Regions from separate parts of the Pseudomonas aestiva genome, predicted to be linked through region 2. Evidence: riboswitches for the same ligand, from Rfam matches in the RefSeq annotation. Region 2 holds a riboswitch; the other holds the start of a gene.
What was found. Region 2 has a riboswitch for cobalamin ahead of AABM56_RS02850 (ABC transporter substrate-binding protein). Riboswitches for the same ligand answer to the same signal wherever they lie in the genome.
Positions count from the first base shown of each region.

Region 1 (7,824 bases), 990 kb from region 2:
TCCCAGGGCGATCAGCGCGGTCCACAACCAGGCGCCACGGCGCACCAGTTTCAGGGCACGGGTGATGGCCAGGAAGGTCGGCACCGGTCCACGGCCCAGCAGCGGACGCTCGTGCCATTCGCCGTGGTAGCGAGCCGGGCCGCCCAGGCTCACGCCCAGGGCGCCGGCACCGGCCGCCATCACCGGACCGGCGTTGGGGCTGTCCCACAGCGGTGCCTGGGTGCGCCAGCTTTCGATGGCGCTCCAGAAGCGGCCGAGACCGGCATAGGTCAGGGCCACCAGGCGCGCAGGAATATAGTTGAGGACATCGTCCAGCCGCGCCGCGGCCCAGCCGAAACGCTCAAGGCGCGGCGTACGATAGCCCCACATGGCGTCCAGGGTATTGGCCAGGCGATAGAGCACCACACCCGGGGCACCCAGCAGGGCGAACCAGAACAGCGCGGCGAAGACGGCATCACTGCCATTCTCCAGCACCGATTCGGTGGCGGCGCGGGCCACGGCGGTCTCGTCCAGCTCGCTGGTCTCGCGGCTGACCAGGTAGCCGACCCGCCGCCGTGCCTCGGGCAGATTGTTGCGTTGCAGGGCGCGGGCCACCGGCTCGGCGTGCTCGCCGAGGCTACGCAGTCCCACGGCCAGATACAGCGCCAGGGGCTGGATTATCCAGGCCAGCCAGTCGAGCTGGCAGAGCAAGGCGGTGAGCAGCACCCAGGGCAGCACGGCCAGGCTCCAGGCCACCACGCCATGGCTGCGCCAGCCACGGCCACCGGGATTGAAGCGGGCTTCGAGGCTGTCGGCCAGGCGCCCGAACAGCACCAGGGGGTGGGCGCGGCGGGGTTCGCCGAACAGCAGGTCGAGCAGCATGCCGCTGACGACCGCGAAGGCCAGCATCATGGTTTCTGGCCCCAGTGATTCTCGAAGACCAGCTCCTCCAGCGGCCGCCCCTGGCGCCAGCCCTCCTCTTCCAGCATCGGGCGCGGATAGAAGGCTTCCACCGGTCCCAGGCAGAGGATGGCCGCCGGCTGCGCGCCTTCCGGCATCTCCAGCAGGCTGCGCACGGCTTCCGGCTCGAACAGCGACACCCAGCCCATGCCCAGGCCTTCGCAGCGCGCCGCCAGCCAGAGATTCTGGATGGCGCAGGACAGCGAGGCCAGGTCCATCTCCGGCAGGGTACGACGGCCGAAGACATGGGCTTCGCGGCCGTCCATGAGCGCGGCCACCAGCACCTCGGCGCAATCGAGGATGCCCTGCACCTTGAGTTTCATGAAGTCGTCGCTGCGCTCGCCGAGGGCGTCGGCGGTGGCGCAGCGCTCTTCTTCCACCAGCTCGTGCAGGCGCTGGCGCAGGGCCGGATCGCTGATGCGCAGGAAGCGCCAGGGCTGCATCAGCCCGACGCTGGGCGCCTGGTGGGCGGCACCGAGCAGGCGGGCCAGTTGCTCGGGGGGCACCTCGCCACCGCAGAAGTGGCGCATGTCGCGGCGCTCGGCGATGGCTCGGTAGACGGCGGCTTGTTCGGCGGGGGTATAGGGGGTCGTGGTCACGGCTTGAGCATCGCGGCGGCCGCGGCGGGTGCCGACGGCATGTAGAAGTGAATATAGCTGGCGGTGAGGCGACCGTCGCGGTAGACCGCCTCGGCGACCGCCTTGCCGTTGGGGCACAGCCCGCGCGCCCAGGGCACCTCGGATGACTCGAGGGCCGAGTGATGATAGGTGTGGCCACGCAGGGTGCCCTGCTCGAACTCCACCGACTGCAAGGCCAGGGCGGTGAGGCGCGCCTGCATCCGCGCGCTGCCCGGCAGCAGTCCGAGCAGGCTGGCGGATTCGCCGGCCTTGTCGGTCAGTTCGTCGAGCAGATAGAGCATGCCGCCGCACTCGGCGAGGATCGGTTTGCCGGCCGCATGGTGGGCGCGAATGGCCGCGCGCATGCCCAGGTTGTTGGACAGCGTCTGCAGGTGCAGCTCGGGATAGCCGCCGGGCAGATAGAGGCTGTCCACCGCTGGCAGCGCCGTGTCGGTGAGCACGGAAAAGAACTGCAGCTCGGCGCCCAGGGCGCGCAGCAGATCGAGATTGGCCTGGTAGATGAAGGCCAGCGCCGCATCCCGGGCCACGCCGATCCGCACCCCCGCCAGCAACGGCTCGACCACGGTCGGCGGCGGTGCGGCAAAGGCCACTGGCGGCGGCACTTCAAGGGTGGAACTGGCGCCCAGGGCATCGGCCGCCAGGTCGAGACGACGATCCAGGTCGGTGACCTCGTCGGCCTGGATCAGCCCCAGGTGACGACTGGGCAACTCGATGCCGGCATCGCGCGGCAGGCTGCCAAAGAAGGTCATGCCCGCTGGCAGGCTGCCGCGGATCAGTTGCGTCTGCCGCGGACTGCCACTGCGATTGGCCAGCACCCCGGCGAAGGGCAGGCCCGGCCGATAGTGGGCCAGGCCATAGGCCAGGGCGCCAAAGGTCTGCGCCAGGCCGGCGGCGTCGATCACTCCCAGCACCGGTACGCCAAAGCGCTCGGCCAGGTCGGCCGCCGAGGGCTGGCCGTCGAACAGGCCCATGACGCCTTCGATGAGGATGAGATCGGCCTCCCCCGCCGCTTCCCACAGCAGGCGCCGGCTCTCGGCCTCGCCGATCATCCACAGATCGAGCTGGTAGACGGGTGCGCCGCTGGCGCGGGCGAGAATCATCGGATCGAGAAAGTCCGGACCGCACTTGAACACCCGTACCCGCCGCCCCTGGCGGGCGTGCAACCGGGCCAGGGCAGCGGTGACGCTGGTCTTGCCCTGACCGGAGGCCGGAGCGGCGATCAGCAGCGCCGGGCAATGCCGCGTCTCGCCTACCATTCGATACCCTGCTGGGCGCGGACGCCGGCCTGGAAGGCATGCTTGACCAGACTCATGTCGGTCACGGTATCGGCGGCCTCGACCAGCGCCGGCGGCGCACCGCGCCCGGTCACCACGACATGCTGGTGCGCCGGGCGCCCGGCCAGATCGGCCAGCACCTGATCGACGTCCAGGTAGCCGTGCTTGAAGGCGATGTTGAGTTCGTCCAGCAGCACCAGGCCGATGGCCGGATCGCGCAGCAGCTCGACCGCCACCGCCCAGGCCGCGGCAGCCGAATGCAGATCGCGGGCCCGGTCCTGGGTATCCCAGGTGAAGCCCTCGCCCATGACGTGGTAGCGCACCTCGTCCGGGAAGCGCCTGAAGAAGAGTTGCTCGCCGGTGTCGCGGCGGCCCTTGATGAATTGCACCACGCCCACCTTCATGCCATGGCCGAGGGCACGCGCCGCCATGCCGAAGGCCGAGCTGCTCTTGCCCTTGCCGATGCCGGTGTGGACCAGCAGCAGGCCGCGCTCGTCCTGGGCTTCGGCGATGCGGGCGTCGATCACCGCCTTCTTGCGCACCATGCGCGCACGGTGGCGCTCGTCGCGCTCGGGGCTGGTCGAATCGGGGCTATCGGTCATGGGTGGTTCTCCGGGTGCGGGCGCGGCGGAGAAACGGGCAGAGACGCCGCCCGCGCAAGGCAGGTGGCGACGCCGCGCGACGCCCTCCGCATCGCCGAGATGAACGCAAGCGTGGCCGGTCTCCGGGCTGGTGAGCCGATGCCCTGGGGGCATCCGCTGCGCCCCTTCCCGGCCAGGGCCAGTGGGTGTCGCGCAGCTACTGCTCAACTACCGTTGCGGGGGCAGCGCCGGCTCGACCGGCTTCCCTGTTTCACCCCGGCGAGGCGGGGCACCACGTGCAAGGGCGCAGGGTACGGACTACCCGGGAGAGCGTCAATCGATCGCACCGGCCGAACTCGGCGCCAGCCGACCGGGTCCACCCTAGGCACCCCACACCAGGAGCTACCGGATGAACGATGCCACTCTCGCCGCCTGTATCAAGGCCTGTCTCGACTGCGCCGCCGCCTGTGAAACCTGTGCCAGCGCCTGTCTGGGGGAAGCCAATCTGGACATGATGCGCGACTGCGTCCGCCTGGACCGGGACTGCGCCGATGCCTGCCGCCTGGCCGCCACCTTCATGCAGCGCAATAGCGACCGCATCGCCGAAGTCTGTGCTCTGTGCCTGGCCACCTGCCGCGCCTGCGCCGCCGAATGCGGCAAGCACAAGGCCGATCACTGCCAGGCCTGCGCCCGGGCCTGCGAAGCCTGCGCCGATGCTTGCGCGGCCATGGCGGCCTGAGCAGGTCCTTCCGCTACTGCGCCCTCCGGTCGCAGGCAAAAAGGTCCGGCCGACCCACCGCTGGAGCGGTCGGCATTGGCATTACCCGTCGACGCCAGGGATAATGCCCGCCCTTTAATCGATATCCAGGCCTTCGCCATGACCGATACCAACCAAGATCCCCGTTTGAGCCGCATGAAGCGTCGCCTGCGCAAGAAGCAGTACCTGGGCGAATTCCAGGAACTGGCCTTTGAAATCAAGGTGAGCTTCAAGAACGAACTCAGCGAAGACGATCTGGACACCTTCCTGGGCGACTTCATCGACTACGTCGAAGAGCGCACGCTGGACTACATCGGCGGCTTCGACAACGCCTGGGTCGAAGGCACCATCATGGCCAACAAGCGCTACACCTCGCCCACCGCGGAAGACCGTACCGCCCTGCTGGACTGGCTCAAGGCCCGCACCGAAGTCGGCGAAGCCAACGCCTCCGAGCTGCATGACGCCTGGCACCACGACGGCGAAGTCTAACTAGCCTTCGCCGGATCGCTTGGCGCCCGTTGCGGTCGTAAAGGGGAATCCGTTGGAAACCAGGTCCTCATGACGACCCTCCTGCAAATCTCCGATACCCACTTCGGCACCGAGCAACCCGCCGTGGTCGCGGCTCTGGAAGCCCATGTCCGCGAACACGGCGCCGATGTTCTCATTCTCTCCGGGGACATCACCCAGCGCGCCCGGCGCGAACAATTCGCCGCAGCCAAGACCTTTGTCGAACGCTTGGAAAGCCACGGCATTCCGCAAACCCTGGTGATCCCGGGTAATCACGACCTGCCGCTGTACAACGTCTTCGCGCGTTTCCTGACGCCCTATGGCAACTATCGCCACCATTTCGGTCAGGATCTGGAGCCCAGTATCGAAAACGACGAGCTGTTGCTGGTCGGGCTCAACACCACCGCTCCGCAACGCCACAAGGATGGCGCGGTAAGCACCGAGCAGATCGAGCGGGTGGCCGAGCGCCTGCGCCGCGCCGGTCCGGGCAAGCTGCGCATCGTCATCGCCCACCAACCCTTCGGCGCCCTCGAACTCAGTGACCTGAGCAATCTGCAGCACAACGCCGATCACGCCCTGGCCACCTGGGCCGACGCCGGACTGGATCTGGTGATGGGTGGGCATATCCACCTGCCCTATGTGCTGCCGCTGAGTCGCCAGTACCCCACCCTGCCCCGCGAGGTCTGGATCGTCCAAGCCGGCACCGCCCTCTCCTCTCGCGTGCGCGGCACCTCGCCCAACTCCTTCAATCGCCTGCTGGTCGGCGAAGGGGCGAAGAAGACCGTGGACGTGGAACGCTGGGACTTCCAGGGCGATCGTTTCGTCGTCGGCGAGCGCCACGCACTGCGCTGGCAGGCTGCTCAGGACGCTCTGGCGAAAAGTTGAGGCGTCCAGTCGGGGGCGCCGATGCGCGCTCCTGCGCACTTCCAGCAATGGAAATTGATTCAAGCTGTTGAAACGGCTGGCAGGCCACGGGCGCCAAGTAGTCTTAGGACTTTCGGCAAGAGTGGCCTCCCATGGAATCCCTGACGCAATCGCTGCTTGGCTTTATCGAAACCCACCAGGCCTGGGCGCCGCTGCTCGTCGGCCTGCTCGCCTTTGGCGAATCCCTGGTGCTGCTGGGCGTCTTCATTCCGGCCACGGCCCTGCTGCTGGTGGTCGGCGGCCTGGCCGGCTCCGGAGTGCTCTCGCCGGTGCCGCTGGTGCTGGCCGCCATCGTCGGCGCCATCCTCGGCGACATCTGCTCCTACATCATCGGCCGCTGGCTCGGTCCCAGTATCGTCCACCGCCCGCCCTTTCGCCGCTATCGCAAGCAGGTGGCCAGGACCCGGCTGTTCTTTCGCCGCTATGGCTTCTTCGCGGTATTCGGCGGGCGCTTCCTGACTATGATCCGCAACACCGTGCCCCTGGTGGCCGGGATGATGGCGATGAACCAGCTGCGCTTCCAGTCGGCCAACGTGCTTTCGGCCATCGTCTGGGCGCCGCTGATGATGGGCCCGGGTTATCTGGCGGCCAAGGGCGCCAACCACTTCAGCTTCGCCGGCAACGAGTCGCTGTGGATCGGCGCGGCGATCATCGCCGTGCTGGGCGCCGGCGCCGCACTGTTCTTCAAGCAGCGGCTGAAACGCGTCTAGCGGCTAGCGGCTAGCGGCTAGCGCCTCGCGCAGACGCTGGCGATTCAGCGGTACCTCGCGCAGGCGCAGACCGGTCGCTGCCGCCACGGCATTGGCGATGGCCGCGGGGATGGCCGCGGTGGTGGCCTCCCCGGCCCCCACTGCCGGTTCTTCAGGCCGATCGATCAGCTCCAGTTCCAGCTCGGGCAATTCGTTGAAGGTCAGCGGCGGATAGGCACCCCACTCCAGGCTGGTCACTCCCTGGTGATCGAAACGCACCGCCTGCTTGAGGGTCCGGGCGATGCCCTGGATCACGCAGCCTTCCAGCTGATTGCGCAAGCCATCCGGATTGACGATCAGACCGCAGTCATGGGCCACCACCACGCGGGTGACCCGGATCCCCGTCGCCTCGCTCACCGCCACCTCGACCACCGCGGCCACATAGGCGTTTTCGTTTTCGTAGTGCAGGAAGGCCAGCCCCTGCCCTTTCGCCTGGGCACCGTCCCAGACCTTTTCCTGCCGGGTGGGTGGTTGCCAACCGGCCTTGGCGGTGGCGGCCTGCAGCACCGCTCGTGCGCGAGGGTCCTGCAGATAGCGCAGGCGGAATTCCAGCGGATCGACCCCGGCCGCCAGGGCCAGCTCGTCCATGAAGGATTCGTTGGCAAAGGTATTGCCGACCGCTCCCAGAGCGCGCAGGGCCGAGGGTCGCAGCGGCGAATCCCCGGCTTCCAGCCAATGGGTCGCCACCTGGACGTTGAGCAGGTCGTAGTCCAGCGGCGCATTGCGATTGCCACCGCCCCGCCCACCCTTGAGCGGCAGGTTGTAGGCCAGCTGCCCGGCGAGCAGCGCCGCCTTGCCGGTCTGGCCATTGGGTCGGGTCAGGTGGGTAGGCGTCCAGTTGGCGAAGCGCCAGGCGAGCAGATCACCAGCCGCGCTCAGGCCACCCGCCAGACGCAGCAGCATGGCCGGGCCCTTGGGATTCCAGCCGTGCTCGTCGGCCCGACTCCACTGCACCCGCACCGGACGGCCGCACAGCTTGGACAGCAGCGCCGCATCGGCCGCCGCGTCATCGGCGCCGTTATGGCCATAGCAACCCGAAGCCTGCTGATAGATGACATGGATACTGTCTTCCGGCAGCGCCAGCAGATCCGCCAGTGCCGCCCGGAGCTGGTAGACGCCCTGGGTACCGCTCCAGACCGTGGCGCCGTCGGCACGCACGTCCGCCACCGCGCAGGAGGGACCGATGGAGTCATGGTTCTGATAGGGCCAGCGATACTCGGCGTCCAGCCGCTGCGCGGCATTCGCCAATTCGCCCGCGACATCGCCGGCCTCCTGCTGGATGTCGGCCGGTCCGGCCTTGGCTTCCAGCTGGGCGTAGAGTTCGCCCGGCAGCGGCAGATCCGGCACCAGGCTCCAGTCCACCCGCAGCGCCGCCGCGCCCTGCCGCGCCAGCCAGGGCTGCTCGGCCACCACCGCGACGAAGGCGCCTTCGTACACCAGCTGAGCGCCAGCCGG
Region 1 covers NZ_CP150916.1:1,589,875-1,597,698, reverse strand. Annotated here, with positions in the region: gene cbiB (adenosylcobinamide-phosphate synthase CbiB) at 1-891, opposite strand, end outside; gene bluB (5,6-dimethylbenzimidazole synthase) at 888-1,538, opposite strand; gene AABM56_RS07340 (cobyrinate a,c-diamide synthase) at 1,535-2,833, opposite strand; gene cobO (cob(I)yrinic acid a,c-diamide adenosyltransferase) at 2,827-3,453, opposite strand; cobalamin riboswitch at 3,549-3,744, opposite strand; gene AABM56_RS07330 (four-helix bundle copper-binding protein) at 3,842-4,171, shown strand; gene AABM56_RS07325 (YggL family protein) at 4,310-4,678, shown strand; gene AABM56_RS07320 (metallophosphoesterase) at 4,748-5,581, shown strand; gene AABM56_RS07315 (DedA family protein) at 5,713-6,330, shown strand; gene AABM56_RS07310 (molybdopterin cofactor-binding domain-containing protein) at 6,334-7,824, opposite strand, start outside.
Region 1: linked by a shared signal. The riboswitch ahead of cobO (cob(I)yrinic acid a,c-diamide adenosyltransferase) and the one ahead of AABM56_RS02850 (ABC transporter substrate-binding protein) in region 2 are both predicted to bind cobalamin.

Region 2 (7,824 bases):
AGTTGCCGGGCGGGCGACTCACGGCAGGCCAGGCGCGGGCCATCGCCGCCGCCAGCGAGCGCTGGGCGAATGGGGTACTGGAGCTGACCAACAGAGCCAACCTGCAATTGCGTGGCGTGCGCCCGGATGGCGCCGACGCCCTGGTGGCCGCGCTGCAGGCCGCCGGTCTGGGTCCGGCCGATCCGGCCGCCGACGACGTGCGCAATCTGCTGCTCAGCCCGGCGGCGGGGCGTGATCCGCAGCAGTTGCAGGATGTCCGTCCCCTGGCCGCCGAATTGCTCGCCCTGCTGGAGGGTGACCGCCGACTGCATGGCCTGTCGCCCAAGTTCGCCCTGCAACTGGACGGCGGCGAAGCCCTGGCGCGGCTCGACCATCCCCATGATGTCTGGCTGTCGGCTCGCCCCGAAGGCTACCTGCTCGGTCTCGCCGGTATCCCGCTGGATGCGCCGGTTGGATTGATCGACCCGGGCCAGGAGGTGGCGACCGTCGCGCGCCTGCTGCATCGCTTTCTCGACCTGGCCGGTCCCGAGCAGGGCCGCCTGCGCCAGCTGCTGGCGCAGCGTCCGGTCGCCGAACTGCTGGCGGGGTTGGATCTGCTGCCGGTTCCGCGCAGCCCTCGTGCGCCGGCCGCAACCGCGCTGCGCCTGGGCAGTCATCCCCAGCTTCAGCCGGGTCGCTGCTGGGTCGGCGCCCAGCCCGCCCTGGGCCGACTGCCGGCAACCAGCCTAGCTGCCCTCGCCGACCTGGCCGAGCACCTCGGCGAGGGCGCGCTGCACCTGACCCCCTGGCAGGGCCTGCTGCTGCCCGACGTGCCGGTCGACAGGGCCCCCGAGCTGCTCGGCGCTCTGGCCACCCTGGAGCTGACCACCGATCCCGCCGCGCCCCTGGCCCGGCTGATCGCCTGCACCGGCAGCCAGGGCTGCGCCAAGGGCCAGGCCGACACCAAGGGCGATGCCCTGCGCCTGGCCGAGCGGCTGCCGGCGGACGTGGAGGTGCATCTCTCCGGCTGCCCGCGCAGTTGCGCCCTGGCCGGCCAGGCGGCCCATACCCTCTTGGCGGTGGCTCCCGGCCGCTATGACCTCTTCGTGCGCGACGCCACCCAGCCCGGTCCGGGCCGGCGACGCGCCACCCATCTATCCCTCGACGAGGCCGCCGCCTGGCTGGCCCGGAGTCCCAGTGATGCTTGAATACGAACGCGACGGCCAGGCGATCTATCGCCAATCCTTCGCCACCATCCGCGCCGAGGCCGATCTCTCGGCCATCCCCGCCGACCTGGAAAAGCTCGCCGTGCGGGTGATCCACGCCTGCGGCATGGTCGACGTGGTCCAGGACCTGGCCTTTTCCCCGGGCGCTGGCGCGGCCGGTCGCGCGGCCCTGGCGGCCGGCGCGCCCATCCTCTGCGATGCGCGCATGGTCGCCGAGGGCGTCACCCGCACCCGCTTGCCGGCCAACAACCCGGTGATCTGCACCCTGCACGACGAAGGCATCCGCGAACTGGCCGTGGCCCAGGGCAATACCCGTTCGGCGGTGGCTCTGGAGCGCTGGCGGCGGCACCTGGCCGGCAGCGTGGTGGTGATCGGCAACGCCCCCACGGCGCTGTTCTATCTGCTGGAGATGCTCGATGCCGGCGCGCCCAAGCCGGCGCTGATCCTCGGCATGCCGGTGGGCTTTGTCGGCGCCAGGGAGTCCAAGGACGCCCTGGCCGCCGACAGCCGCGGCGTGCCCTATGTCATCGTCCGCGGCCGGCGGGGTGGCAGTGCCATGGCCGCCGCGGCGGTCAACGCCCTGGCCACGGAGGTGGAGTGATGGCGGGCCGCCTGCTCGGCCTGGGCGTCGGCCCCGGCGATCCGGAACTCATCACCGTGAAGGCCCTGCGCCTCTTGCAGGGCGCGCCGGTGGTGGCCTATTTCGTCGCCAAGGCCAAGGCCAACGCGGGCCAGGGCGGCAATGCCTATGGCGTCATCGAGGGCTATCTGCTGGACGGCCAGCAGCGCCTGCCGCTGGTCTATCCGGTGACCACCGAGAAGCTGGCGCCGCCGCTGTCCTATGAGACGGTGATCGCCGACTTCTACGACACCGCCGCCGCCCAGGTGGCCGACCATCTGGACGCCGGCCGCGACGTGGCGGTGATCTGCGAGGGCGATCCCTTCTTCTACGGCTCCTACATGTACCTGCACGACCGCCTGGCCGAGCGCTACGAGGCCCAGGTGGTGCCGGGGGTCTGCTCCATGCTCGGCGGCGTGGCCATGCTCGGCCTGCCGCTGGTCTATCGCAACCAGACCCTCACAGTGCTCTCCGGGGTGCTTTCCGCCGAGGAGCTCAAGGCGCGCCTCGCCAGCGCCGACGCCGCCGTGGTGATGAAGCTCGGGCGCAACTTCGAGAAGGTGCGCCAGGTGCTGCGCGACCTGGGCCTGGACCAGCGCGCCCGCTACATCGAGCGCGCCACCATGGACAACCAGCGCATCGTCGCGCTGGACGCCGTCGAGCCCATGGCCTCGCCGTATTTCTCGCTGGTGGTGGTGCCGGGGGTGAAATGGAAGGGTTGAGCCCGGCCATCGTCATCCTCGGCCCCGGTGCCCTGGCCACCGCCCGCCGCCTGCAGGCCGGCCTGCCGGGCAGCCTGGTACACGGCCTGGCCGGGCGGGTCGAGGGCGATGTCAGCTACAGCGCCTTCGGCGACCACCTGCGCGACCTCTATCGCCAGCAGCGCCCGCTGCTGGTGCTCTGCGCCGCCGGCATCGTCATCCGCAGCCTGGCGTCCGTGCTGGATGACAAGACCGCCGAGCCGCCGGTGCTGGCCGTGGCCGAGGACGGCAGCGCCGTGGTGCCGCTGCTGGGCGGCCTGGCCGGCGCCAATCGCCTGGCCCGTCAGCTGGGTAGGCTGCTGGACGTGGCCCCGGCCATCACCACCAGCGGCGAACTGAGATTCGGCACCTGCCTGCTCGATCCGCCGGCCGGCTATGCCCTGGCCGATGTCGACGTGGCCAAGCACCGGGTCGCCGATCTGCTGGCCGGCGCCCCGGTCCGCATCGAGGGCGAGGCGCCCTGGCTGGATGAGGTGCCCCTGGCCCGCGATCCCGAGGCACGGCAACGCATCCTGGTCTCGCCCCTGACCAGCGCCGACGACCATACCCTGTTGATCCACCCCCGCGCCGTGCTGGTGGCGGTAAGCGCCGATGCCACCGCCGCCGCCATTACCGCGCTGCTCGCCAGCACCGGCTATGCCACCGGGGCCGTGGCGGTGCTGCTGGCTCAGGCGGCCGACATGGCAGCGCCCGGCCTGGCCGAGCTGAGCCAGGCGCTGGAGCTGCCGCTGAGATTCGTCGACGCCCGTACCCCGGAATTCGCCCAGGCGGCCGTGGCACGGGCCCAGGCCCAGGGCCTCGCCCTGCACCTGCATGACCGGCCGCTGGACGCCGATGACCTCGGCCAGCGCCGTGGCCGCCTCAGCGTGGTGGGCCTCGGCCCCGGCGCGGCCGAACTCATGGCTCCGGTGGTACGCCGCGCCCTGGACCAGGCCGAGGACGTCCTCGGCTACGCGACCTACGTGCAGATGGCCGGTCCCCTGCGTCCGGACCAGCTGGCCCATGCCAGCGACAATCGAGAAGAATTGCAGCGCGCCCGCCATGCCTTCGAACTGGCCGCCAGCGGGCGCCAGGTGGTGATGGTGTCGTCCGGCGATCCGGGCGTCTTCGCCATGGCCGCCGCGGTGCTGGAGGTGCTGGAGGGCGCCGCCGACCCGCGCTGGGCGGCGGTGGAGCTGGAGATCCTGCCGGGCATCACCGCGGCCATGGCCAGCGCCGCCCTGGCCGGGGCGCCGCTGGGTCACGACTTCTGCCTGATCTCCCTGTCCGACAACCTCAAGCCCTGGACGGTGATCGAGCAGCGCCTGCGCCAGGCCGCCGCGGCGGACCTGGCCATGGCCTTCTACAATCCCATCTCCAAGGCCCGACCGCATCAGCTGGACCGGGCGCTGGACGTCCTGCGCAGCTGCCGCTCGGCGAACACCCCGGTGATCCTCGGTCGCGACGTCGGCCGTCCCGGTGGCGGTCTCGAATACACCAGCCTCGGCGCCCTGCGCAGCGAGATGGTGGATTCACGCACCCTGGTGATCCTCGGCTCCAGCCATACCCGGCGCTTTCCGCGGGCCGACGGCGGCGAATGGGTCTATACCCCGCGCTGGTACGATACGGAATTGTTATAAAGTAACATTTAGTGCTTGAATCCTGGTCGCCGCTGGCTCACCCTCGGCGACCTTTCCGTTCCCTGGCGGGAAGCCGGTGCAACTCCGGCGCGGTCGCGCCACTGTGAGCTTCGCGAGAAGTGAGCCAGACCTTGCCAGGGGACATCCATCATCCACCAGGGACGCGTCATCCCGAGGAGAGTCCATGTTTCGTCGTCTTCTGCCGCTGCTCGCCGCCGGCCTGCTGTCCGTATCCTCCCTTACCGCCCAGGCGGCCACCCCCTATCCGCTGACCATCCACAACTGCGGCCGCGACCTGGTCTTCGAGCGCGCGCCTCAACGCCTGGTCAGTCTGGGCCAGGCCAGTACCGAGTTGCTCTTGCGCCTGGGCGTGGGCGCGCGGCTGGTGGGCACCGGCGTCTGGTTCGGCGGCTTGCCCGCGGACCTGCAGGCGGCGGGCAAGGACATTCCGCGGCTGGCTGACAACGCCCCCAGCTTCGAAGCCGTGGTCGGCTCCCGGCCGGATCTGGTGGCGGCCCAGTACACCTATCACGTCGGCCCCGGCGGCGAGGTGGCGGACTTCCCGCGCTTCGCCACGCTGGGCATCGCCGCCTATGTGGCGCCCAGCGATTGCGAAGGCAAGGCGGTGACCGCCGACTCCAACAGCGATGGCAGCCGCAGCGCGCCCTTCGACATGCAACTGGTGACCCGCGAGGCCCAGGAGCTGGCGGCCATCCTCGATGTGCAGCCGGCCGGCGAGCAGCTGGTTGCCGAGCTGGACCGCCGTATCGCCGCCGCTGGCGAGCAGGCCAAGGCCGCCGGGGTCCGGGGGCGCTCGGTGCTGTTCTGGTTCTCCAGTCCGCGGCTGGAAGGGGATCCCTGGGTCGCTGGCAACCTCGGCGCGCCGGCCTGGATCGCCCGCGCCCTGGGCCTGCGCAACGTGGTCGACAGCGCCGAGGAATGGCCGGCGGTGAGCTGGGAGCGCATCGCCAGTCTGGACCCTGACTATATCGTCGTGGCGCGCATGGATCGCCGTCTCTATCCCGCCGATGACGTGGACAAGAAGCTGGCCTTCCTGCGCAGCGATCCCCTGACCCGCGAATTGCGCGCGGTGCGCGAGAACCACCTGCTGGTGGTGGACGCCCCGACCCTCAATCCCTCGCTGCGGGTGGTGGACAGCGTCGAGACCCTGGCCGCCGACCTGGCCAAGCCGCAACCATGAGTCTGCCCCTGGCGGCCGAGGGGGCCCGACCCTGGCGCTGGCTGCTGGGCCTGGCCGCGGTGCTGGCGCTGGCGGCGAGCGTGGTGCTGGCGGCGTCCTTCGGCGAGATGCCCATCGCGCCCCTGACCAGTCTGCAGGCCATCGCCAACGGCCTCGGCCTGGGGCCCTATCCGGTGGAGCGCATCGTCCAGGGCATCGTCTGGGAATACCGCCTCAGCCGCGCCCTGGTGGCCGCCTGCTGCGGCGCCGGCCTGGCGGTCTCCGGCGCCATCCTCCAGGCGCTGCTGCGCAACGCCCTGGCCGAACCCTATGTGCTGGGGCTGTCGGCCGGCGCCTCCACCGGCGCGGTGCTGGTGATGCTGCTGGGGGTCGGTGGCGGGATGCTCGGCGTGTCCCTCGGCGCCTTTCTTGGCGCGGTGCTGGCCTTTACCGTGGTGCTGCCCTTTCTCGGCAGTGGCGGCAGCACCCGCATCATCCTCGCCGGGGTGGCCGCGTCCCAGCTGTTCAATGCCCTGACCGCCTATATCGTCGCCACCGCGGCCAATGCCGAGCAGGCGCGCAGCGTGATGTTCTGGCTGCTCGGCAGCCTGGCCGGGGTGCGCTGGCCGGACGTCTGGCTGGCCGCCGGGGTGGTGCTCGCTGGCTTGCTGGTGTGCCTGGCCTGCGCCCGGGCGCTGGATGCCTTCGCCTTTGGCGAAGACGCCGCCGCCAGCCTCGGCGTGGCGGTGGGGCCGCTGCGCCTGCTGCTGCTGGCGGTCACCGGCCTGATCACCGCCTGCCTGGTCAGCCTGGTGGGCGCGGTGGGCTTCGTCGGCCTGGTGATCCCCCATGTGGCACGCTTCCTGGTCGGTCCGGGGCATGGCCGGCTGCTGCCCACCTGCGCCCTGATCGGCGCGCTGTTCATGGTGCTGGCCGACATCGTCGCCCGCACCCTGGTGGCCAAGCAGACCCTGCCCATCGGCGTGGTCACCGCCCTGGTCGGTGCGCCGGCCTTCGCCTTCATCCTCTACCGCGCGCGGGAGGTCCGATGAGCCTCGCCGCGCGGGACGTGGCCTGGAGCGCCGGCGGCCAGCCGATCCTCGCCGGGGTGACCCTTGAGGTGCCGCCCGGCGGGGTGCTTGGGTTGCTGGGCCCCAATGGCTCGGGCAAGTCCAGCCTGCTGCGGCTGCTGGCCGGGCTGCGGCGGCCAGAGGAGGGCAGGGTCAGTCTCGACGCGTTGCCGCTGGCCGAGTTGCGCCGGCGCGACCTGGCACGGCGGGTCGCCCTGGTGGAGCAGCAGGCCGGTACCGAGGCCGATCTCTCGGTGGCCGAGGTGGTGCGCCTGGGGCGCACGCCCCATCGCGGCCTGCTCGATGCCTGGAGCGCGCGCGACGCCGAGGTCTGTCAGCGCGCCCTGGCTCAGGTCGGCCTGGTCGACAAGGCGGCACGGCGCTGGCACAGCCTCTCCGGTGGCGAGCGCCAGCGCGCCCAGATCGCCCGCGCCCTGGCCCAGGAGCCCAGCGAACTGCTGCTGGACGAACCCACCAATCACCTCGATATCCAGCACCAGCTGGAGATCCTCGACCTGGTCCGCCGCCTGCCGGCGACCTGCGTGCTGGCGATCCACGATCTCAACCTCGCCGCGCTGTTCTGCGACCGCCTGGCGGTGCTGCGCGACGGCCGCCTGGTCGCCGAAGGCGCCCCGGCCGCGGTGCTGACGGCCGCGCTGATCCAGCAGGTCTGGGGGGTGAAGGCGCAGGTGACGCTGGACGGCCCCGACGGTCGGCCGACGATCCGCTATCGGCTGGATTGACGACGCCGCACCGGGCCGGCCCGCTCTTCGATCGCCTGCCTGAGCTGCGGGCGACCACCCAGCCAGAAGACCGCTTCGGTGGCGATGAACAGCGGGCCGATGGCCAGGCCGGCGAGGTCGTCGAGAAAGGCCGGCTTGCGCCCCTCGTAGTGGTGACCGACGAACTGGATGGCCCAGCCGACCAGGAACAGACTCAGCCCCCAGCCCAGCCAGACGCCCGTGGTCCGGGCCGCCAGCGCGGCACCCAGCCAGAGGGCAAGCCCGAGCAGAACGCCCATCAGCAGCCCCAGCGGCCGATCCAGGCGCAGGTAGAAGACCGCCACCGCCCCGGCCACCGGTACCGCGGGCGACAGCGGCCAGCCGGCCAGGCTGAAAACCGGTCGCGACAGCAGGATGGCCACCGCCAGCACGATCAGCAGGATGCCGGGAAAGTGGCTGGCGATGTTGCGCGGATCGCGGTGGTAGCTCGCGTACTGGCTGAGATGATCTTCCAGGGTCTTCATCGGCAGGCATCCAGGCGGCTGGGCGGGAAGCCTCAGCATGCACCGGGAAGCTCCTGCGCGTCAGCGGGCACCAGGAGAAATGCGATTGCGATAATCGCCCCGTCGCTCGATAATCGATCAAAAG
Region 2 covers NZ_CP150916.1:601,058-608,881, forward strand. Annotated here, with positions in the region: gene cobG (precorrin-3B synthase) at 1-1,187, shown strand, start outside; gene AABM56_RS02835 (precorrin-8X methylmutase) at 1,180-1,806, shown strand; gene AABM56_RS02840 (precorrin-2 C(20)-methyltransferase) at 1,806-2,546, shown strand; gene cobJ (precorrin-3B C(17)-methyltransferase) at 2,534-4,204, shown strand; cobalamin riboswitch at 4,211-4,358, shown strand; gene AABM56_RS02850 (ABC transporter substrate-binding protein) at 4,389-5,405, shown strand; gene AABM56_RS02855 (iron ABC transporter permease) at 5,402-6,436, shown strand; gene AABM56_RS02860 (ABC transporter ATP-binding protein) at 6,433-7,197, shown strand; gene AABM56_RS02865 (DUF962 domain-containing protein) at 7,182-7,700, opposite strand.